4 regions of the Arthrobacter sp. STN4 genome follow, and region 3 is predicted to be linked to each of the others. Evidence: riboswitches for the same ligand, from Rfam matches in the RefSeq annotation. Region 3 holds a riboswitch; each other region holds the start of a gene.
What was found. A riboswitch is a leader RNA that binds a small molecule or an ion and turns the genes downstream of it on or off. The one in region 3 is predicted to bind S-adenosylmethionine.

Region 1: linked by a shared signal. The riboswitch ahead of MMF96_RS05135 (bifunctional o-acetylhomoserine/o-acetylserine sulfhydrylase) and the one ahead of MMF96_RS12055 (DUF1737 domain-containing protein) in region 3 are both predicted to bind S-adenosylmethionine.
Region 2: linked by a shared signal. The riboswitch ahead of MMF96_RS10475 (hypothetical protein) and the one ahead of MMF96_RS12055 (DUF1737 domain-containing protein) in region 3 are both predicted to bind S-adenosylmethionine.
Region 4: linked by a shared signal. The riboswitch ahead of MMF96_RS02335 (aminotransferase class V-fold PLP-dependent enzyme) and the one ahead of MMF96_RS12055 (DUF1737 domain-containing protein) in region 3 are both predicted to bind S-adenosylmethionine.

Annotation. Positions count from the first base shown of each region.
Region 1 is NZ_JAKZGX010000004.1:152,302-158,030, reverse strand. Features, by position in the region: gene MMF96_RS05155 (alpha/beta hydrolase) at 1-212, opposite strand, end outside; gene MMF96_RS05150 (SGNH/GDSL hydrolase family protein) at 291-1,148, shown strand; gene MMF96_RS05145 (hypothetical protein) at 1,245-1,661, shown strand; gene MMF96_RS05140 (homoserine O-acetyltransferase) at 1,721-2,926, opposite strand; gene MMF96_RS05135 (bifunctional o-acetylhomoserine/o-acetylserine sulfhydrylase) at 2,932-4,248, opposite strand; SAM riboswitch class IV at 4,333-4,450, opposite strand; gene MMF96_RS05130 (Tex family protein) at 4,582-5,729, opposite strand, start outside.
Region 2 is NZ_JAKZGX010000012.1:25,988-31,716, reverse strand. Features, by position in the region: gene MMF96_RS10490 (cupin domain-containing protein) at 1-511, opposite strand, end outside; gene MMF96_RS10485 (hypothetical protein) at 1,843-2,211, shown strand; gene MMF96_RS10480 (Clp protease N-terminal domain-containing protein) at 2,376-2,822, shown strand; SAM riboswitch class IV at 3,410-3,522, shown strand; gene MMF96_RS10475 (hypothetical protein) at 3,538-3,858, shown strand; gene MMF96_RS10470 (VOC family protein) at 3,864-4,214, opposite strand; gene MMF96_RS10465 (biotin/lipoyl-containing protein) at 4,302-4,532, opposite strand; gene MMF96_RS10460 (alpha-ketoacid dehydrogenase subunit beta) at 4,529-5,593, opposite strand; gene MMF96_RS10455 (thiamine pyrophosphate-dependent dehydrogenase E1 component subunit alpha) at 5,596-5,729, opposite strand, start outside.
Region 3 is NZ_JAKZGX010000015.1:31,364-37,092, reverse strand. Features, by position in the region: gene pabB (aminodeoxychorismate synthase component I) at 1-384, shown strand, start outside; gene cls (cardiolipin synthase) at 887-2,308, opposite strand; gene MMF96_RS12060 (aminodeoxychorismate lyase) at 2,476-3,393, shown strand; SAM riboswitch class IV at 3,483-3,604, shown strand; gene MMF96_RS12055 (DUF1737 domain-containing protein) at 3,688-3,948, shown strand; gene MMF96_RS12050 (rhodanese-like domain-containing protein) at 3,945-4,337, shown strand; gene MMF96_RS12045 (O-succinylhomoserine sulfhydrylase) at 4,391-5,602, shown strand; gene MMF96_RS12040 (UDP-N-acetylglucosamine 1-carboxyvinyltransferase) at 5,628-5,729, opposite strand, start outside.
Region 4 is NZ_JAKZGX010000002.1:34,504-40,232, reverse strand. Features, by position in the region: gene MMF96_RS02350 (metal-dependent transcriptional regulator) at 1-443, opposite strand, end outside; gene MMF96_RS02345 (Nramp family divalent metal transporter) at 461-1,717, opposite strand; gene MMF96_RS02340 (class I SAM-dependent methyltransferase) at 1,768-2,577, opposite strand; gene MMF96_RS02335 (aminotransferase class V-fold PLP-dependent enzyme) at 2,650-4,062, opposite strand; SAM riboswitch class IV at 4,122-4,235, opposite strand; gene hisN (histidinol-phosphatase) at 4,583-5,398, opposite strand; gene MMF96_RS02325 (ribosome small subunit-dependent GTPase A) at 5,462-5,729, opposite strand, start outside.

The sequences.
Region 1 (5,729 bases), on a different contig from region 3:
GTCCGGAGCGGGAACCAGGCCCGGCCCGGGCCGGCCTGCAGCGGCCCCTGGACGGAGGCGACCGTGAACTCGGCAGGCAGCTGCGCCGCCAGCCCGAAGAGGTCGGCTTCGTCGGCACCGTAGCCGTGGAACATGACCAGCAGGGGCGTGCCGGCCCGCTCGTTTTCGGGACGGGACCACAGCACTTGGGGGGATTCACTCATGCGCCCCATCTTTCCATGGCGCTGTTGCAGGGGGCCAACCGGGCGGACCGGTGGCGCCGGGAGGGGCCCCGAGGGCAGTATGGAACCGTGAGTGAATTTTCCGACGCAGAAGAATCCCGGCAGCCGGGCACCGTGGCGCCGCCCCGCCACCCGTGGAACCGCTACATTGCCATCGGCGACTCCTTTACCGAGGGGATCGGCGACCCCGAGCCCAACAGCCCCGGCGGGCACCGCGGCTGGGCGGACCGGGTGGCCGAGGAACTGAGCCGCGGCCGCGACGACTTCAAATATGCCAACCTGGCCATTCGGGGCCGGCTCCTGCAGCAGATCATTGACGGGCAGCTGGAACCGGCCCTGGCGCTCAAGCCGGACCTGATCAGCATCTCCGCAGGTGGCAACGACCTCATCCGGCCCGGTTCCGACCCCGACCACCTGGCCGAACGCCTGGATGCAGCCGTGGGCAGGATGTCCGCAGCCGGGGCCACCGTCCTGTTGTTCAACGGACCGGACATCCGCGACACGCCCGTGCTCGGCATGGTGCGGGGCCGCGTGGCCGTGTACAACGAAAACCTCCGCACCATCGCACTGCGGCACGACGCCGTCGTGGCGGACATGTGGTCCATGCGCCAGCTGAGGGACCCGCAAATGTGGTCCCCGGACCGGCTGCACTTTTCCCCCCTGGGCCACCACAACATCGCCATCATGGTCCTGGACACGCTGAACGTCCCGCACGAACTGCTCCCGATGCTGCCGAAGCCGCTGCCTGTGCAGAAGTGGCAGGCCGCCCGGGCCGAGGACCTGGTGTGGGCGCGCGAGTTCCTGTTCCCCTGGGTGCTGCGCCGGCTGCGGCACCGCTCCTCCGGCGACGGAATGTCCGCCAAGCGCCCAACGGCCGGCCCGGTGTTTGGGCCGGGACTGGGAACGGGTTTGCCGCTTTCGCACTAGCCACCTGCCGGCCCGCCCGGGCCGGGGTGAACCATTCCGGACTACCATGGAAGGAGGCGCAGTTGTCTGCGTCCCTGAGCGTGGAAGAGGTGTGTTGTGCTGACTATGCTCGACCCTTCGGCAGCCGGGACCATGGCTGCCTCGTCATCCGGATCCGGCGCAGTCCCGCCGTGGTTGATCCTGGTGTTTGTTGGCGTGGCCCTGGTGGCGAGCTTCGTCCGGGCGTCCTCCCGCCGCAAGCGCACCCGCAATGCCCCGCCCCGCGGAATCCAGTCCCGGACCGTCCGGCAGGATCCGCCGATCCCACATGGCGGAACGCTGCTCAACGGCGTCCCGATGAAGGCCTACGACAACGCCCAGGGGCAACAGTCGATGGGCTTCGCCAACGAGCGCATGAGGGCCGAGGCCGAGCTCAAGCGGCAGCTGGATGCCCTCGATGCCGCCCGCCGCGCCGGCCAGGTCACGGCCGAACAGTACGCAGCCCACCGCGAAGCGATCTTCAAAAACTTCTAGGCGCCGGCCGCGTCCCGGCCCGGGAACCGCCCGGCGCCAGGCCCGGCGGCCCCGCCGGACTACTCCGCGAAGAAGGACTCCCGGAGCAGTTCGCCGACGGCGCCCACCTCGGTCAGGAAGCCGTCGTGGCCGATGGCGGAGTCGATGTGGCGCACCCGGACCTCGCCGGGAAGGGCGGCAGCCAGTTCCGCCGACTGCGCCGGGAAGTACAGCCGGTCGCTGCTGACCGCTGCCACCAGGAACTCCACGCCCTCGGTGCGGGCCAGGGCCTCGCCCAGCGTGCCGCGGCCGCGCGTGACGTCGTGGCTCATGAGCGCCTCGGTGATCGCCACATAGCTGTTGGCGTCGAAGCGGGTGACCAGCTTGCGCGCCTGGTGGTCCAGGTAGCTTTCCACCTGGTACCGCCCCTCCACGGAACCCCCGGCGGCAGGCCGCAGCCGGGCGTGCCCCAGCGGGTCCTCGCCGGGCTGCACGGAGCGCCCAAAGCGGGCACCCATCTCCTGCTCCGACCTGTACGTGATGTGGGCAATCCGCCGGGCCAGCCCGAGACCCAGGACGGGCGCCGCGCCGTCGTAGTAGTCCCCGCCGGCAAAGTTCGCGTCCTGCCGGATGGCCAGCACCTGCGCTTGGGCAAAGGCGATCTGTTCGGCCGTGCTGGCCGCGCACGCCGCCACGACGGCACAGCGCTGAACCCGCTCGGGGAACGTCACGGCCCATTCAAGGGCGCGGGCGCCGCCCATGGATCCACCGATCACGGCGTGCCAGGCGGTGACGCCCAGGGCATCGGCCAGCCGCGCCTCGGCGTGGACCGAGTCGCGGATCGTGACGAAGGGGAAGCGTGAGCCGTAGGGCGCGCCGTCGTCGGCAATGCTGGACGGGCCCGTGGTGCCGTAGCAGCCGCCGAGCATGTTTGCCGCCACCACAAAATACTTGTTGGTGTCGACCACGGCGCCGGGACCGACCAGGCCCTCCCACCAGCCGTCCTCCTCGGAGTCGCCGCGGCTGACGTGCGTGCTGCCGGTGAGGGCATGCTGGATGAGGACGGCGTTGCTGCCTGCGGCGTCCAGCGTGCCCCAGCATTCGTAGGCCACCGTGACGGCAGGCAGTTCGCCCCCGGCCTCCAGCGGCAGGCTGCCGATGTTCACGCTGCGCAGCACGCCGCCGCCCTGCCCGACGGCGGCAGACCAGGGGCTGCCTCCGGGGCCGGGCGTTCCGGGGTCGGTGTCCGGGCTAAACACGCTGTCCTCCGCAGCCGTCCTTTCCATGGCACTCACGCAGTTTTGGCTGCGCGGAATCCGGCCTCGAGATCGGCGATGATGTCCTCAACGCCTTCCAGCCCGACGGACAGGCGGACCAGTCCGGGGCGGACGCCGGCGGCGAGCCGCTGCTCCTCGCTCAGCTGTGCATGGGTGGTCGACGCCGGGTGGATCACCAGGGAGCGCACGTCGCCGAGGTTCGCGACGTGGGAGTGGAGCTCCAGGCCGTCCACGAAGCGGCGGCCGGCGTCCAGCCCGCCCTTGATGTCAAAGGAGACGATGGCGCCGGTGCCCTTGGGGCTGTACTTGCGGCCGCGCTCAAACCAGGGGCTGGAGGGGATGCCGGCGTAGGCAACCGCCTCGACGTTTTCGTTGGCCTCGAGCCATTCGGCCACCTTCACGGCATTGCTGACGTGGCGTTCCACGCGCAGGCTCAGCGTCTCGATGCCCTGTGCGATGAGGAAGGCGTTGAAGGGGGAAATGGCGGAGCCGAGGTCGCGCAGCAGCTGCACGCGGGCCTTGAGGATGTAGGCCAGGTTTGCCCCCAGGGCGCTGCCCACGCCGAGGTCACGGGCGTACACCAGGCCGTTGTAGCTTTCGTCGGGGGTGTTGAAACCGGGGAACTTCTCCGGGCTGGCGGCAAAGTCGAACTTGCCGCCGTCGACAATCACACCGCCGATGGCGTTGCCGTGGCCGCCCAGGTACTTGGTGGCGGAGTGGATCACGATGTCCGCACCCCATTCCAGGGGGCGGATCAGGTACGGGGTGGCCAGGGTGTTGTCCACGATGAGCGGCACACCGGCGTCGTGCGCGATGGCGCTGATGTTTTCCAGGTCGAGCACGTCCTGGCGCGGGTTGGAGACCGTCTCGCCAAAGAACGCCTTCGTGTTGGGCCGGACGGAGGAGCGCCATTCGTCCAGGTTGTCCGGGTCGGAGACGAAGGTGACCTCGATGCCAAGCTTCTTCAGCGTGTGGGCCAGCAGGTTGAAGGTGCCGCCGTAGACGCTGGGGCTGGAGACGATGTGGTCGCCGGCCTGGGCGAGGTTCAGGATGGCAAACGTCGTGGCGGCCTGGCCGGAGGCGAGCAGCAGGGCGCCGACGCCGCCCTCCAGGTTGGCGACGCGCTGTTCCACGGCGTCGGAGGTGGGGTTGCCGATGCGCGTGTAAATGGGCTCCAGCTCGGAAAGCGCAAAGCGGGCAGCAGCGCTCTCCGTGGAAGGGAACACGAACGACGTCGTCTGGTAGATCGGCAGCGCCCGGGCGCCGGTGGCGGCGTCCGGCTCCTGGCCGGCATGGATCTGACGGGTTTCAAAGGACCATGCGTTGCTCATGGTGAGCTCCTTACACACTAGAGGCCGTCCAAGTATGGCCCCGCCTGGTCCGAGGGACCGACGGGGGCCGGGCTTGGAAGTTGCGGCCCGCGCTTGCGTTGGGGCCGGCTGGCCCAACGCCTGGTCTTCACCCGGGGCACCCCGCCGCGGAAAGGAGGGTTGCCGGCCTGCGAGCCGGGGCTTGTCGCAGGCACTCATGACCTGCTACCAGTGTGCGAGACCGGCCCGCAAAGCTGCAACATTATGACGGTTATATGACCCCTGCGCGAAGATGTGCTGGACTTTTCGCGCCAAACCTGCACGGTGCCGAACATGTGAAGCGCCCCGGTGTGGTCACTTCCCCAATCCCGCACGGCGCAGGGCCTCGGCCATGGCGGTGGCCGCCGGCCGGGCCTGGCCGGACCCCTTGGCCTGGCGGGAACCCTCGGCCGGCCGGGCCTGGCGGGGTCCTGCGGCCTTCGCCTCGTCATCCAGCCGCAGGGTCAGCGAGATGCGCTTGCGCTCCGGCTCCACCTCGAGCACCTTCACGCGCACCACCTGTCCGGACTTGACTACGGTGTGGGGGTCGGAGACGAAGGAATTGCTCATGGCCGAAACGTGGACCAGCCCGTCCTGGTGCACGCCGATGTCCACGAACGCGCCGAAGGCCGCCACGTTGGAGACGGTGCCCTCCAGGATCATGCCGGGGTAAAGGTCGGTGATCTTTTCGATGCCCTCGGTGAAGGTGGCCGTTTCAAAGCGGGGGCGGGGGTCGCGTCCGGGCTTCTGCAGCTCGGCCACGATGTCCTTTACGGTGGGCAGGCCGAACGCGCCCTCCACAAAGGCCTGCGGGTCGACTGTTGCCACGGCAGCCACGCCGCCGGAGATTTCCGCCTTGTCCGCACCCACGGCAGCCAGGATTTTCCGCGCCACCCCGTACGCTTCGGGGTGCACGCTGGAGGCGTCCAGCGGCTCCGCTCCCCCGGTGATGCGCAGGAAGCCGGCGCACTGTTCGTACGCTTTGGGGCCCAGCCGGGCCACCTTGAGCAGTTCGCGGCGCTTGGTGAACGGGCCGTTTTCGTTCCGGTGCGCCACAATGTTTTCACTCAGCAGGGTCCCGACGCCGGCCACCCTCGCCAGGAGCGCGGGCGAGGCGGTGTTGAGGTCCACGCCCACGGCATTCACGCAGTCCTCGACGACGGCGTCCAGCGAGCGTTCCAGCTTGGCCGGGGTGAGGTCGTGCTGGTACTGGCCCACGCCGATGGACTTCGGGTCGATCTTGACCAGTTCCGCGAGCGGGTCCTGCAGGCGGCGGGCAATGGAGACGGCGCCGCGAAGGGAGACGTCCATGCCGGGCAGCTCGGCCCCGGCCAGGGCGGAGGCCGAGTAGACGGAGGCGCCCGCCTCGGAGACCACCAGCTTGGCGACCACGCGGCCCGGGTTGCGGCGCTTGAGTTCGGCGAGCAGCTCGACGGCCAGCTTGTCGGTCTCGCGGCTGGCCG
Region 2 (5,729 bases), on a different contig from region 3:
AGGAATGCGGCTCCCGGCCGGGGAACGACAGCGTATCCCCGGCCTTGAGCTCGTACGAATCCTGGGTCATGATCAGGGTCAGTTCCCCGCTGATGATGTGAAGCACGTCCACGTCGCAGTCCACCGCATACAGTTCCGATTCGCCGCGGCCGAACGGCTCGATGGTGGCGCCGAGGATCTGGACGCGCCGCTCCGAGCGGGCCGTCAGCAGCCGCTCCACGATGCCCTCGCCGCCCAGGAAGATGCGCGGCCCCTCGCCGCTGCGGGTCAGGTGGGTCTCCGGCACGGCAAACAGTTCACCGACGGAGATGGACAGGACTTGGCACAGGGTCACCAGGGACGCGACACTGGGAGAGGTCAGGTCGCGCTCCACCCGGCTCAGGAAACCCTTCGTGAGCCCGGTGGCGTCGGCAACATGTTCAATGGTGAGGCGCTGGGCCTGGCGTGCGGCGCGGATCCGGGATCCTATCGCCACCGGTGCCAGGCTTGGTTCAACGGGTAGTGCCTTCATCTTCGCTCCTTGCTTGTCAGGGCCACGTGCACCCTCCGTGACTCTATAGCTACGAGCCGGACCGATTCCCATCGACCCTTGCCCCAACCACAGCTTAGCCCAGTGAGCAACCAATGTTGCCTGTCAGGCAATGTTTACTCGTGCATCTTCCCATCACCACGGCCGCTGCGGGCGCTGGTAGTATCCGGAGCCACCAGTCGCCAATTCGGGTTTCATGTCACTGGCGTGTCACCAAACCGGATTTCATGGCACTGGCGGTGGGTCAGGTTGCGGTTGAAAGTCAGAGGCGGACTCACTGGCTACTGCCTGTTTGTGTGTCCCGTAGGGCGAACCTCGTGCGGGACAAGCTCGCGGCTGGGTGACGGCTCGCGTCAGCCGGGCCCACTGAATCCAGGAATCATTGCTCCTCGGCGCATCTCGCTGCAATCTTGAAGTCGTGGCCACCAAAACCAGGACAGTCGAGGAACTTCTGGCCGAACTCCAACGCTTGGCAAGGGTCAAGAGCAGTGCCGAGGACGACCATTCGATGAGTTTCCGCCTTCCGCTTGATCTCGTTCGTCCAGAATCAAAAATGCTGGCTGTGACTCAAGCTGTCGTCGATGCGATGAACGGGTTAGAGGAAGCACTCGAGCGGGATCCGAGCTTCGAGCACATGGACAAGTCGACCGACACGCTCCAGGATTTCATCGCCCGGGCCTGGGCTGACCCCGAGACCGATCAGGTTCAGCAGTACATCACGAAGCACTCCCGCGAACTGCTCGAGCTCGTCTGTTTCCTCCCAATCGAATATCTGGCCATCGACGCCCCCGCTATGTTGCTCGGGCTGCAACTCCTGCCCGTCACCGACTCAAGCATTCCAACCACAACCGCGCCGTGGTTCGATCTCGCGCCGCCCATCGGCTGCGTGGCCGCGATCCCCGTCACGGGCACCAACCTCGGAAAAATGGCCGAGAGAGCACAGACTCTCCTAGCGCATGCCCTCCGTGTCGCGCGCGTTGGGCTGCGTGACCACAACGGGATCAACGACCGCCAGCTCAGATTTCGACCTGCCGTCGCCTACGCCTTCAGCAACAATTTGTCCGGATGGCGATCCCGCGGCGATATCGCGTACGAACTTACACTGGGGCCGTCCAGCCTCGACAGCATAAGCAACCGGCCAGTCTGGACGATGTCAGCGACCCCCATGACAGACATCCACAAGAAGGCCGATCTGGCACTTCGCTGGATGGAACGCGCTCGGTTCGCCGACGAACCACTCATCGCGCTCCTTTACCTCATTCTTTGCCCTCGAAGCACTACTTGGCGACACGTCCGAGGGGCTCAAGGCAGACATGCTGGCCTTCCGGCAGCTCGTCCTGAGCCACGTCGTGTCCGGCGGATTCCGGGAACCGAACGCCACCTGGTTCCTGTACTCTCGTGTGCGCTCCGCCGCAGTGCACGGCGAAGAACCTCCGCCCGTAGACGATGCGATTGTCGACAGTTTCGAATGGGCCGTCCGAGACACGCTCAACGAGTACTTGACCTTCGCAAGCACCCAAAACATCGGCAGGAGGGGAAAGCTCATCAAAGCACTCACCTCGCATCCAGACGTCCCAAAGCTCGTGGATTGGATCCGCACGAACGCCGGAAACGACTGGGAGGCCTACCTCGAGAAGGCGCTACTGATCGCAGAACACCCGACTGAACAACTTCACGATTGACCGAGGCGGGCCCGCATGCCCCATTGCGTAGCTGCCGGTATGACGAACCGTCAGCGGGAACGCCTGACACGGCCGCTGCTCGATTAGCGGCCGGGCTAGGAGATCCTCCTCCGGGGGAGGCGCGCCCGTGGTGCCGGCGCGCCGCGAAGACTACGCTTCAGGGCATGAGCGGTTCAAAGTTTTCTGGGAATTACACCGACGGTGCCCGGCGGGCGGTGGTCCTTGCTCAGGAAGAGTCAAGGGCAATGATGCATGACGCGTACATCGCTCCCGAGCATCTACTATTAGGGCTTTTGCACGCATATCCGAACACGGTGCAGACGGCGCTGGGCGTCTGGCCGGATGAAGTGCGTGATGCGATAATGCGTTTCGCCTCCGCTGGTCCGCAGGACACCTCAGAATCGTTGCCGTTCACCCGCATGTCTCTGGAGGTCCTCAAGGCGGCGCAGCGCACCGCGCGGGAGCTTCATTCCGATCACGTCGGGATCAAGCACCTATTGTTCGGGGTACTGAGTGTCCATAGCGACCGCCTGGATCGTGCGTTGGTCGCTGCGGGTGTGGATCGAGACAGTGCGCAAACGCGGGTAATGGCGGCGCTTACGCGCGGGTGATCGGTTACTCCGAGTTGGGCAACAGGTAGCGATCCCCCGCCGTCCTATCCTCGCAAGCACCCGGAAGGGGTCCGTCCGGATAGGCATTTCGGACTGTCCCGTAAGCCGGTCGGGCAGCGGTGCAGGAGCGAGCGAAATGTTCTCACTTGGAAATCTTCGGACTTCCGTGGCTGGCGGATTCCCGTAGACCCCGCCCGCAAAAATGCCCGGTGAACGAGCCTTGTACGGGACAAGATTTCCGTCCACACGGCCACTCTTCTGACTGCGACAATCGCTGGGTCGAGGCGAGCGAGCCGATACCGGACGCATCCGGGTCGTTTGGTCCTCGCCCCCGGACCGGTGCGTCGCGATCTTCGACAACGGCCCAAGTCCGTGAGACGTGGGTCAGGCAGCCCGCGGCAGCCGCCAGCGATTCCAATGTTCACGCCATCGAGGCGCTGACCAAGGCCCGGTAGCCGGGTCTTGGCAGGTCCGACGCCCAAGTCTCCACGGGATCGACCACCCGCGACATGCACTAAGGCGCGGGGCGGCGTAATTTATTACGCCGCCCCGCGCCGTCATGCCTTAAACGGCTAGTGTGGTGCCAGCTTCAAGAGATGCGACACCAAGCTCCGACTGGTCGCACGCCAACCCCATGTTCACAGGGTGGCTCGGATGAGGAAGCGGCCCGCGGCCAACCGGCCACGGGCAAGAGCACTTCCAAAGGGCAATGACCATGACCATTACTTCCGTCAACCGCACCCACCGCACCTCCCGGACGCAGCCGGCCACAGGGGCCCAAGCCGCCGCCCGGCGCCGGCCCGAGGGCATCCCGGTGCTCCCCGCCGTGGACACCAACCTCGGTTCCGTCACCTTTTTCACCCCCGGCGGCCACCGCCAGTACTGGTCCGCCGAACCGGCCGAACTGCTCGATGCGCTTGCCCGGGCCGTGCGCCCGGCGCAGTGGATCCCGGAAATCGGCACCCTGGTGGTCACCGTGGCGCAGACCGGCGTGCGGTCCGGGCACCGGATCGGTTTCCGGCTCGCCGTCCAGTAGCCCCGTCACAGGTACGGGCGCGTGATGAGTTCCAGGGCATGCCCGGAAGGGTCCTTGAAATAAACACCCCGCCCGCCGTGCTCGGTGTTCGTCTCGTACGGCCGCGTCATTTGCGGGTCAGCCCAGTGCAGCACTTCCGTGGCCACCAGGCGGGCGTAGGCGCGGTCAAAATGTGCGTCGTCCACGAGGAATGCGTAGTGCTGCATCTGGATCTCCACCGGCGGTTCGGCAAATTGCAGCATCACGCCGCCGTCCAGGAGGATGTTGGTGAACGGGCCCCATGAAGGGACCGGGCGCGCTTCGAGCAGCCCGGTGTAAAAGCGCGCTGACTCCTCGCGGTCCCGCGAGGCGATGATGGTGTGGTTAAACGTGGCTGAAATGAGTGTTCTCCTTGAGGTGTCAGCAGCCCGATGGCAGGCTACCGCGGCGGGGAGGGCGCCAGGCTACTCGATGACCGCGATCACCGCCCCCTGGGCCACCTCGTCGCCTTCCTCCACCCGCAGCCGGACGGTGCCGGCTTCAGGCGCGTAGATCTCGGCGTCGACCTTGTCAATGGCCACCTCGGCGAGCAGGTGCTTTTCGGCCACCGCGTCACCGTCGGCAACGTACCAGGTGGCCAGCACGCCGGGTTCGGAGGCGTCGCCCGTCATCATGGGGAACAGGATTTCCTTCATGCAGTGACCGCCGTCCGGATTGCGGCCTCAATGCGTGCGGCCGTTGGCAACACAGCATATTCCAGTTCGCGGGCGTAGGGAATGGGCACGTCCGGCACGCAGACCCGGCTGAAGTGCCTGAGCAGCGTGGGGTCGTGTTCGGTGATCGTGGCCGCAATTTCCCCGGACAGGCCAAACGATTCATAGTCCTCGTCCACGACGACCACGCGGCCGGTCTTGGCTGCGGTGGCGATGACTGCCTCACGGTCCAGCGGCACCAGCGAGCGCAGGTCCAGCACTTCGACGCTGATGCCCTCCCCCGCCAGCTTCTCCGCCACATCCAGGCTGTGGTGGACGGACAGGGACAGCGTCACGATGCTCACGTCCGTGCCTTCGCGGACCACCTTGGCCCTGCCGATCGGCACCACGTAGTCCTCCTCCGGCACGGCACCGATGGAGCGCTTGTTCTTCGCCATCCAGGCCAGCCCCATGACGCCCTTGTGGAACATGTACACCACGGGGTCGTCGGAGTGGATGGCCGCCGTCATGAGCCCCTTGGCGTCGTACGGGTTGGAGGGGACCACCAGCTTCATGCCCGGCAGGTGCGCGAACGTCCCCCACAGCGTCTGCGAGTGCTGCGCGCCGTCGGAATAGCCGCCGCCCACCGCGGCCATGAGCACCATCGGCACCCTGACATTGCCTCCGGATTCGAAGTGGATCTTGGCCATGTGGTTGTAGATCTGGTCCATGCACACGCCGAAGAAGTCCACGAACATGAGCTCCACAATGGGCCGCATGCCTTCCACTGCCGCCCCGATCCCGAGGCCGATGAACGCGGACTCGGAAATCGGCGTGTCAATGACCCGGTCCGGGCCAAATTTCTCCAGCAGCCCCGTGGTGGAGGAGAAGATGCCGCCGTAGGCTGCCACGTCCTCGCCCATCACAAACACGGAATCGTCCTGCTCCATTTGCGAGCCGATGGCCTCCTGCAGGGCCTTGGCCGTGTTCAGCCGGCGCGTCCCGGCGTCCGGTTCCACCGGCAGGGACGTTTGGGCCGCCGTCGCATTTGATGTTGCACCCATGGCTATTCTCCTTCCACAAAGACGTACTTGAGTGCCTCGGCCGGGTTGGGCGTTGGCGAGGCCTTGGCATTTTCGACGGCGTCCTCCACCCGGGTGCGCGCCTCGCCTTCCATGGCGGCGGCGTCCGCGTCGCTGA
Region 3 (5,729 bases):
ACCGTGCACCAGCTGGTCAGCACGATCGAGGCGCAGCTGGCCCCGGGCAGTTCCCGCGCCGAGGCCCTGGCCGCTGCCTTTCCTGCCGGATCGATGACGGGGGCGCCGAAAATCAGCACCATGGCGATCCTGGATTCCCTGGAGGCGGGCCCGCGCGGCATTTATTCCGGCGGGATCGGCTATTTTTCGCTGAACGCCGCCATGGACCTGTCCGTCACGATCCGTACCCTGGTCCTCCAGGACACGGACGACGGCGGCACGCACCTGTCGCTGGGCGTCGGCGGCGCCATCACGGCCGACTCCGACGACGACGCCGAATGGCAGGAGCTCCAGGCCAAGGCCTACGGCGTGCTGTCCACCCTGGGATCGGAGTTCCCGGGCTGACGGCCCGCCGCGAGAACCGCCCGGGAGACGGCGGGTCCGGTGTTCCCGCAGGCTGCGTAAAGGAGACCGAAAGGCCGCCCGCGGCCGCCGGTCGGATAGCAGCCAAGGGAATGCCGGCCCGCCGCGAGAACCGTCCCGGAGACGGCGGGTCCGGTGTTTCCGCAGGCTGCGTAAAGGAGACCGAAAGGCCGCCCGCGGCCGCCGGTCGGATAGCAGCCAAGGGAATGCCGGCCCGCCGCCAGTACCGCCCGGGAGACGGCGGGTCCGGTGTTCCCGCAGGCTGCGTAAAGGAGACCGAAAGGCCGCCCGCGGCCGCCGGTCGGATAGCAGCCAAGGGAATGCCGGCCCGCCGCCAGTACCGCCCGGGAGACGGCGGGTCCGGTGTTTCCGCAGGCTGCGTAAAGGAGACCGAAAGGCCGCCCGCGGCCGCCGGTCGGATAGCAGCCAAGGGAATGCCGGCCCGCCGCGAGAACCGTCCCGAACCCGCCGTCCGGACCCGAAGCTACTGCAGCGTGGCCGTCAGGCGGGCCACGTTGTCCACGTAGCGGGCCAGGACGGGCCGGGTGACCCATTCGTGGAGCTGCAGCTCGCGGGAAACGGCCCGGTATTGTTCCTCGACGGCGTGCATTTCCTGCACCAGTTCCTGGTCGATCATCATGACGGACACTTCCAGGTTCAGGGAGAAGCTGCGCATGTCCATGTTGGAGGAGCCGATCACGGCCACATCGGCGTCGACCGTGAAGTGCTTGGCGTGGAGCACGAGGGGCTTGGGGTAGAGGAAGATCCGCACCCCGGCCTTCAGGAGGGCCTCGTAGTAGGACCGCTGGGCGTGGTGGACCAGGAACTGGTCGCCCTTCTCGGAGACGAACAGTTCCACCACCACCCCGCGCTGGGCGGCCGTGGTGATGGCGTAGAGCAGGGAATCGTCCGGGACAAAATAGGGGCTGGAGATGGTGATGCGTTCCTCGGCCGAATACAGCAGCGTGTTGAACAGGCGCAGGTTGTTTTCCGTAACAAAGCCCGGGCCGCTGGGCACCACCTGGCACAACACCCGGCCGTCGAAGGAGTCCCAGTGGTGGACGGCCAGCTGGGTTTCCAGGCTTTCCTCGGTCTCGCTGGACCAGTCGGTGGCGAACATGACGTTCAAGGTACCCACGATGGGCCCCTCGAGCCGGGCCATGAGCTCCACCCACTTGCGCCCCACCTTGGCGTTGCGCTTGCTGCGGTAGGACGGTTCAATGACATTTTGGGAACCCGTGAAGGCGACGCGGCCGTCCACCACCAGGATCTTGCGGTGGTTGCGCAGGTCCGGGCGGCGCCACTGGCCCTTCACCGGCATCAGGGGAAGCATGCGCCGCCACTGGATTTCGCTGGCCTTCAGCCGCCGGATCATGTCCCGGTAGCCCGGCACGCGCAGCGAGCCGATGTGGTCAAACAGCACCCGCACCCGGACGCCGCGGGCCGCCGCGGCCTCCAGTTCCCGGAACAGCCGTTCGGTGCAGGAGTCGGAGCTCATGATGTAAAACTCGGCGTTGACGAAGTCGTGGGCCTCGCTTACGGCGTCGGCCATGGCGTCCAGGGACTCCTGGTACCCCTCGATCAGGTGCACCGAATTGGCGCCCAGGGCCGGGAAGGAACCCAGGTTCCGGTTCAGCTCCACGGCCAGGTTGATCCACGACGGCCCGTCATAGGGTTTCACCTGCGCGGCAATCCCCCGCGTCCCTTCCACCACGCGGACGTTGACGGCCTCCTGCATCTCCCGCCGGCGCCGCGAGAGCCGGAAGTTGCCGAACATCAAAAACAGCGCCAGCCCGATGTAGGGCAGGAAAAAGATGCACAGCAGCCAGGCCATGGCGGTGGTGGGGCGGCGGTTGCCGGGGATGATGCCCAGCACCGCGATGCGGATCCCCAGGTCCACGACCATCAGCAGCACCGAAAGCCAGGCAGGGCCGGCGGGAAGGCTGAAGGCTGTCCAGATCAAGCAGTGCCTCCTCGTTGGGCGCCCATGACGCGTCAGGTGACCTTAGCCTACCGGCTCGCGGCGCCCCGGCCGGGCAGGAAAGCACCGGTGCCGGGCACTAAGCTCGAGCCATGACTGTTTTGGTGTTCCTGGACCCCTCCCATCCCGACGGCCGGCTCGCCGACGCCGAGGCCCCCGCCCTCCTGGCCACGGACCAGGGCGCCACCCGCGGCGACGGCATCTTTGAAACCCTGCTGGCCGTCAACGGCGCGCCCCGCAAGGTCCAGGCGCACCTGCACCGCCTCGCCACGTCGGCACAGTCCCTGGCGCTGGAGGTGCCCGACGCCGACGCCTGGCTGCGCGCCATCACGACGGCGGTCGACGCCTTCGCGGCCGCCTCGCTCCAGGTGCCCGACGAGCACGGCAACACCAACATCGTCATCAAGCTGTTCGCCACCCGCGGCCCGGAGGGGGCCGACACCCCCACGGCCTGGGTGCAGGCCGCCGCCGTCCCGCCCGCCCTGGCCGGGCAGCGCGCCAAGGGCCTGGACGTGATCCTGCTGGACCGCGGCTACGACAGCACCGTGGCCCACCGGGCACCGTGGCTGCTGTTGGGCGCCAAGACGCTTTCCTACGCCGTCAACATGGCCGCCCTGCGCCATGCGCACGCCCAGGGCGCCGACGACGTGATTTTCACGAGCAGTGACGGACACGTGTTGGAGGGGCCGACGTCGTCCGTCCTCTTGGCGCACGTGCAGGACGACGGCGGCGCGCCCGTCAAGCGGCTTGTCACACCCAACCTGGACAGCGGCATTTTGCCCGGCACCACCCAGGGCGCCTTGTTTGCGGCGGCGAGGGACGCCGGCTGGGAGCTTGGCTACGGCCCGCTGGTGCCGGCGGACCTGCTCGACGCCGACGCCGTCTGGCTGGTTTCCAGCATCCGGCTGCTGGCGCCCGTCAACACCATTGACGGCACGGAGATCGGGACGGCGGACGTCCGGGCCCGGCTGACGGCCGAGCTCAGCGCGCTGCTGGCGCAGGTGCACTGACGCCCCGAAGGCCGCCGGGACGTCATGTTGCGCCACATTTCCCCGGCGGTTCGACCCGCAGCCAGGGGCGGTATGTTAGTTTTCAAGTGAGTAACGAGTTCCAGCGCCAAGCCCTGACTTGCTGGACGGCAACCCTCTGTCTCGGCGGGGTGCCTCAGGTGACTACTCGGCAAACCCGGCCACCCACGGCTGCGGCTTGCAAGCGCGAACTGCCCGCGGCGTGCCCGGCCCCTCCGGCCCTCCCACCGCCCGGTACCCGCTTGCAGGCGCGGCCACCTGCTTTGAGGAGTACCCATGAGCGTTGACGCACCCCCGCTGGCCTACCGGCTGATCACCGGCCCGGATGACAGCTCCTTTTGCGAGCGGATCTCCGCCGCCCTGGCCGAGGGCTACATCCTGCACGGAAGCCCTGCAGTGACCTTCAACGGCACGTCCGTGATTTGCGCCCAGGCCGTGGTCCTCCCCCACGCCGTGGCCGCCTCCGACGCCGCCATCGCCAACGCCGTCTCGCAGCTGGAGGACCCCGAGGAGTTCGACGGCGAGGGCATCGCATGAGCTACGCCGGCGACCTGGCACCCGCCCAGGCCTGGGACAAGGTGGCCGCCGGGGCCGTCCTGGTCGACGTGCGCACCGACGGCGAATGGGCGCACATCGGCGTGCCGGACCTGTCCGCACTCGACGCCGAGCCGGTCTTCATCCAGTGGAGCCATGCGACGGGCCGGCCCAACCCGGACTTCCTGGCCGAACTGCAGCAGGCAGTCCCCGCCGGCAGGGAACTGGTGATCCTGTGCCGCTCCGGCGCCCGCTCCATTGCCGCCGCAGAGGCAGCCACGGCCGCCGGATACACGGCCTTCAACGTGCTTGAGGGCTTTGAGGGCGTGCCGGACGGCTACGGGGACAGGATTGTCAACGGCTGGAAGAACCGCCGCCTGCCCTGGAAGTAACCGCCCCGCACCCTCAGAACCCGGCCCCACCAGCGAAAGCTAAGGACACACACTTGAGCAACTTTAATAAGCACGCCGCCACGTGGGCGGAAGACACCCAGGCGGTCCGGGGAGGGCTGGACCGGACCAACTTCCAGGAGACGTCCGAGGCCATCTTCCTGAACTCCGGCTTTGTCTACGAATCTGCCGAACACGCCGAGGCCTCCTTCACCGGCGGGGTGGACCGGTTTGTGTATTCACGCTATGGCAACCCGTCGGTGGCCACGTTCCAGGAGCGGCTGCGCCTGCTGGAGGGCAAGGAGGCCTGCTTTGCCACGGCGTCGGGCATGTCCGCCGTCTTTACCGCCCTGGGCGCGCTGCTGGGTGCCGGGGACCGGGTGGTGGCTTCCCGGTCCCTCTTCGGTTCCTGCTTCGTGATACTCAATGAACTGCTGCCCCGCTGGGGCGTGGAAACGGTGTTTGTGGACGGCCCGGACCTGGACCAGTGGCGCGAAGCCCTGGCCGTGCCGACCACTGCCGTGTTCTTTGAGTCGCCATCCAACCCCATGCAGGAGATCGTGGACATCGCCGCCGTCTGCGAGCTGGCCCATGCCGCGGGCGCCCAGGTGGTGGCGGACAACGTGTTCGCCACGCCCCTGCTCCAGCGCTGTGGCGACTTTGGCGCGGACGTCGTGGTGTACTCGGGCACCAAGCACATCGACGGCCAGGGCCGGGTCCTCGGCGGAGCCATCCTGGGCACGAAGGACTTCATTGACGGCCCCGTGAAAAACCTGATGCGCCACACCGGCCCGGCCCTGTCCGCGTTCAACGCCTGGGTGCTGACCAAGGGCCTGGAGACCATGGGCCTGCGTGTCAGCGCCTCCTGCGCCAGCGCCCTGGCCCTGGGTGAATTCCTGGAAGCGGCGCCGCAGATCAGCTGGGTCAAGTACCCGCTGCTGCCCTCCCACCCGCAGTACGAGCTGGCCCGGAAGCAGATGAAGGCCGGCGGGACGGTGCTGACGTTTGAACTGGCCGAGCCGGCGTCCGGCACCCGCAAGGACGCCGCCTTCAAGCTCCTGAACGCCCTGCGGATCGTGGACATCTCCAACAACCTGGGCGACACGAAGTCCCTGATCACGCACCCGGCCACCACCACGCACCGGGCCATGGGCCCCGAGGGCCGCGCCGCCATCGGCCTGTCCGACGGCGTGCTGCGCCTCTCCGTGGGCCTGGAGGACCTGGGCGACCTGAAGCAGGACCTGGCGCAGGCCCTCGCCGCGATCTAGTTCGAACGCCGCCGTCCCCGGCGGGTTAGTCCTGGAAGTATTCGATCTCCGCGCCGATGGTGTTCAGGCGCTCCGCCAGGTCCTCGTAGCCGCGCTCGATGACGTAGATGTTGCGCAGCTCGCTGGT
Region 4 (5,729 bases), on a different contig from region 3:
TGCGAGGGCGGCATGGTGATGTGGCCGCCGGCATCCGGGATGGGATCGCCGTGGGGGTCGCGCGTGGGGTTGCCCAGTTTCGCGGACATGCGCCCGATGAACGTTTCCGAGACGGCGTGTTCGAGCCGTTCGGCCTCCTCATGGACCTCGTCCCAGGTGTAGCCGAGTTCGCGGACCAGGTACGTCTCCAGCAGCCGGTGGCGGCGGACCATGGACAGTGCCAGGGCCAGGCCGGATTCGGTGAGGCGGATGGGGCTGTAGGGTTCGTGCTCCACCAGGTCCTGGTCCTTGAGCTTGCGGACCATCTCCGAGACGGAGGAGTTGGCCACGCCCAGCCGCACGGCCAGCTGGGTGGACGTGATGGGCTTGTCCTGCCACTCCGTGAAAGAGTAAATGACCTTGACGTAGTCCTCAATGCTGGAGGAGGTGGGGGTGGCTTTCACGTGCACCAGCCTACCGGCTACGCAACCCCGGTGGCGGTCAGCCACAGCAGGACCGCGTTCAGCGCAACGATCAGCGCGGCACTGGCCAGGGCGGCAATCCGCAGCGGCAGCCCGTCCCGGTGTTCGCCCATCAGCGCCTTGTTGGCGGTCAGGCGCAGCAGCGGAACCAGCGCAAAGGGGATGCCGAAGCTCAGCACCACCTGGCTGACGATCAGCGCCCACGTGGGGTCGGTGCCGATGGTCAGCAGGACGATGGCCGGGACCAGGCTGACCACGCGCCGTGCCATGAGCGGGATGTGGACGTGGAGCAGGCCGTGCATGATGGCGGCGCCGGCGTACGCGCCCACGGAGGTGGAGGCCAGGCCGGAGGCCAGCAGCCCGACGGCGAACACCACGCCGACCACCGGGCCCAGGGTGGCGGCAATGGCCGCATGGGCGCCCTCAATGGTGTCGGTGCCGGGGACCCCTCCCAGCGTGGACGCGGCGAGCAGCAGCATGCCGATGTTGACGGCCCCGGCCAGGAGCAGGGCTGAGACCACGTCCCAGCGCGTGGCCCGGACAATGCGGCGCAGGGACTCCGGCGTGCGGCGGGCCCCGGTGTGCCGGTCCTTGGCCAGCTGGGAGTGCAGGTAGATGGCGTGGGGCATCACGGTGGCGCCGAGCATCCCGGCGGCCAGCAGGAGGCTGTTGCTGCCCTCGAACCGTGGCACCAGGCCGGAGACGACGCCGGCCGGATCCGGCGGGCTGAGCACCAGCCCGGCCAGGAACCCCACGGTGATGACGACCAGCAGGAAAATGATGATGGTTTCAAAGTGGCGCTGCCCATGGCGGTTTTGCACGGCCAGCAGCGCCATGGAGGCGACGCCCACGATCACCCCGCCGACGGGCAGCGGCACGTGGAAGAGCAGGTTCAGGGCTATGGCGCCGCCCACGACCTCGGCCAGGTCCGTGGCCATGGCCACCAGTTCCGCCTGTGCCCAGTACAGCCGGCGCCCGGCGGTGCCGAACCGCTTTCCGAGCAGTTCCGGCAGCGACCGGCCGGTCACCACCCCAAGCTTGGCGGACTGGTACTGCACCAGCATGGCCATGAGGTTGGCCGCTACCAGCACCCACACGAGCAGGTAGCCGTAGCGGGCGCCGGAGGTCAGGTTTGCGGCGACATTCCCGGGGTCCACGTAGGCGATTGCCGCCACGAAGGCAGGGCCCAGAAGAAAAAGCCCCCTGCCGCGGTCGCGCCGCGGCAGGCGCTTCCTGGCAGTGCCGGTCTCCAGCAATTTCCGCCCCTTCGCTAGCCCTAAACCCCAAGTTTAGGTATGCCGAAATTCTAGCGCGGCCAGGGGCCGGGTGTCGAGGGGACGTCACGCAGGCGCTGCTGGGTGTGGGCGCGCCAGGTCTGGCAGAAGTACGGGAGCGCCAGCTCCTGGCCGGGGGTGTGGCCCAGGTGCTCGAACAGGTACCAGCGCAGGTTGCCCAGCACCTTGGCGCGGATGGCGGCGTCAGCCTTGAGGTAGTAGCTGCGCGACTTGGCCAGCTCCAGCAGTTCTTCCGGGGTGACGGCCTGCTCCCACCGGGTCCCGTGCACGCTGAGGCCGTGGAATTCGGGACCGACATGCGGACGGAAACCGGGCTTGTGGACGTCGCCGGCATGCATGATCCGCGACAGCCGGTGCACCCAGGGCACGCTGACGTCCAGCTGGTTCCAGACCAGTCCCAGGACGCCGCCGGGGCGCAGGACCCGTGCCATTTCCGTGCTCGCCGCCAGGGGATCGCACCAGTGCCAGGCCTGGGCGGCCACCGCCAGGTCGATGGACGCCGCGCCCAGGCCGGTGTCCTCGGCCGTGCCCTGCCGCACCGCGACGCCGGGCAGGTTGCGGCGCAGCTGGACGAGCATGTCACCGGACGGGTCGACGGCGCTGACCCGCCAGCCGCGTGCGGCCAGCAGGTGGGTGTACTTGCCGGTCCCCGCGCCTACGTCCAGGGCGTCGCGGACGTCGAGGCCGGCGGCCAGCCACGCCAGCGACTCGCCGGGGTAGCCCGGGCGCACCTTGTCATAGTGCTCCCCGCCCTCCTGGAAGGCGCCGGCCAACTCGAGCCGCCGCACGTCGTCAAAAACCGGTCCGCCCGCGCCTGCCATTGTCCTCCGCCTGTTTGCTTGTGCCGATTCCGCCGCTCCACTCTACCGCGGCGGAAGCGTTCGACGGCGGGCTCAGCGGGTGGAGCAGGGGGCGGCACCGGCCGTGCCGGGCGTGTTGGGCGCCCAGGAGGGGAAGCTGCGGGTGTCGTTGGCGGGCACCCAGCGTCCGGCGTCCACGACGTAGTCCCAGCCCAGGCCGTCGCGGAGCAGGGCGGCCACGCCGTCAATGAGCCGGTCGGCGTCGGTGCGGCGGGAACCCACCCCGAAGCTGGCGCGCAGCGAGCCCGAGGCCAGGCCCACCCGGCGCAGCAGGGGGTGGGCGCAGAACCTGCCGTCCCGCACGCCCACGCCGTGCTCGGCGGACAGGTAGGCCGCGGCCAGGCCGGCGTCGTACCCCTCCACGGAAAAGTTGACGACGCCGATGGTGCCGCTGCCGGGGTACGAGCCGGAGTCGGCGAACAGTTGGTGGACGGTGACGCCGTCGAGCGCCTCCAGCCCGGCCACCAGGTGCGAGCGCAGTTCCTGCTCGTGGGCGTGCCACGTTTCGGCATCCAGGGCGGCCAGCACCTCGGCGGCCTTCGCCAGCGTGGCGGCGCCGAGCACATTGGGCGAACCGGCTTCGTGGCGGGCCGGGCCGTCGGTCCAGAGCACGGACTCCAGCCGCACGTCCTTCACGGCGCCGCCGCCGGCCAGGTGCGGGCGGCCGGCGTCGAGCCAGTCGGGACGGCCCACCAGCACGCCCGCACCAAACGGGGCATAGAGCTTGTGGCCGGAAAAGGCCACGTAGTCGATCCCGTCGCGGGCCAGGTCGAGGCGCCGGTGCGGGGCCAGCTGGGCGGCATCGACCACGATCCGCGCACCGTGCCGGTGGGCCAGGGCCGCGAGCTCGGCGATCGGCAGCACCTCGCCGGTGACGTTGGAGGCGCCCGTGACGGCCAGCAGCACCACGTTGCCGGCACGCAACTGCGTCGCGACCCGGCCCAGGGTGGACTCGAGGGTGTGTCCGGCCACCACGGAGCGGTGCGGCAGCCCCTGCCACGGCAGCAGGTTGGCGTGGTGCTCGATGTCCAGGTACAGCACCTCGCCATGGTCGTTGGAAGGGCCCCCGGTGCGCCCCTGCCCCGCCAGGAGCGACTCCACGCAAGCTGCGAGCAGGTTCAGCGAATCGGTCGTGTTGCGGGTGAAAATGACGGTGTCCCCGGGGCGTGCACCGACGAAGTCGGCCACCGTGCGTCGGGCGTTTTCGTATAGTGAGGTGCTGACCTGGGAGGCAAAGCCGGCGCCCCGGTGCACGCTGGCGTAGTACGGCAGCACCTCGGCCAGGTGCGCGGCCACCTCGTCCACGGCCGGCGCCGACGCCGCGTAGTCCAGGTTGGCATACCTGGCGGTGCCGCCGTGGATCAACGGCGCTGCCAGGTCGCGGCCCGCCACGGGCAGCAGGGGTGCGTCGGAAAGGCGGGCTGTTTCAAGGGTTGCAGAACTCATGGGGGCTCCCAAAAGGAAGGGACCATTCCGTCGCGGCGAAGCCGCCGGGAACGAAAAAATGTCCGCGCTTGCCAAGACCGTTCCGGCCTGGCCAGGTCGTCACCCGGGGCACCCCGCCGCGAAAGGAGGGTTGCCGGCCAGCAAACCGGGGTTTAGCGCTGGCACTCGTGACCTATGCCCAAAAGGCTAGCCCAGCCGCGGCAGCGTGCGCATTTGTTACGACACATTGCTGCGGCTCGTTGGGGCGGGGCTGCAACCCGCATTTGCTGCACCACCGGTTCGGGCCGGCGGGTTCCAGCCCTCATTTTCCCAGCCATGGAATTCGGCGGTGCAGATGGGGCGACTTGTGCCCCGTCGGGGCATTCGGCGGTGCAGCACATGCGGGCAAGCCCGGCTGCAACCCGCATTTGCTGCACCACCGGTTTGGCGCCTGGGTTCCAACCCGCATTTGCTGCACCACCGGTTCGGGCCGGGCCCGCGACCGGCCGCTGTGCAACAACCTGCGCGGGTGCCGGGCCGCTTAGGAGAGGAGGTCGTCCCAGCCGGGGTTTAACCGGCGCAGCACCTCGGTGTGCAGGATGGAGTTGGTGGCCAGGGCGTTGCCACCGAAGGGGCCGTCCACTCCGTCCAGGGAGGTGAAGCGGCCGCCGGCTTCGGTCACGATGGGCACCAGGGCGGCCATGTCGTACAGGTTCAGTTCGGGCTCGCAGGCAATGTCCACGGACCCTTCCGCGACGAGGCAGTAGGACCAGAAATCGCCGTAGGCCCGGGTTCGCCAGACGTCGTCGGTCAGGCCCAGGAACTCCTCCCGGTTGCCGCGGGCCGCCCAGCCGGTCAGCGAGGAGTAGGACAGGGACGCGTCGGCCAGCTCGGAGACGTTGGAGACGCGGATGCGCGTGGCGGACGCGAGCGACTTGCCCGTATACGCGCCCGTGCCCTCGGCCGCCCACCAGCGCTTGCCCAGGGCGGGGGCGCTGACCACGCCCACCACGGGCCGGCCCTCGTCCACCAGCGCAATCAGCGTGGCCCAGACCGGCACGCCGCGCACAAAGTTCTTGGTCCCGTCGATCGGGTCGATGATCCACCGGCGCGAGCCGTGGCCGCTGCTGCCAAACTCCTCGCCCAGCACGGCATCGCGCGGGCGCACCCGGGACAGCTGGCTGCGGATGGATTCCTCGGCCGCCTTGTCCGCGTCCGTGACCGGGGTCAGGTCCGGCTTGGTTTCAATCTTCAGGTCAAGGGCCTTGAAGCGTGACATCGTCAGGGAGTCGACGGTGTCAGCCAGGACGTGGGCCAGGCGGAGGTCGTCATTGTACGTCTGGGGTTGGACAGTCATAGGCAACACGCTATCGGTAGATGGGGCCAAAGTGCGGGATGACGCCCTCCACCCGCATGTGCGCTACGCCAGGGTGCCAAGCTCCTTGGCCTCGGCGCGGCCCTCGGTGCGGGTGCTGGTGCCCAGCAGGCGGCGGAGGGACGCGAGCCGGGCCGGGCCCGCATCCCCGGCATGGCCGCCGGCCACCCAGGCGTCCAGCCCGCAGTTGACGGCGGCGTCGTCGTGCTTGCAGCCGCGTTCGCAGTCGTCGGTGCCGGGCTCCAGGTCCGGGAAGGCATGCAGGATCCGGTCCGCGTCCACGTGGGCCAGCCCGAAGGAGCGGATGCCGGGG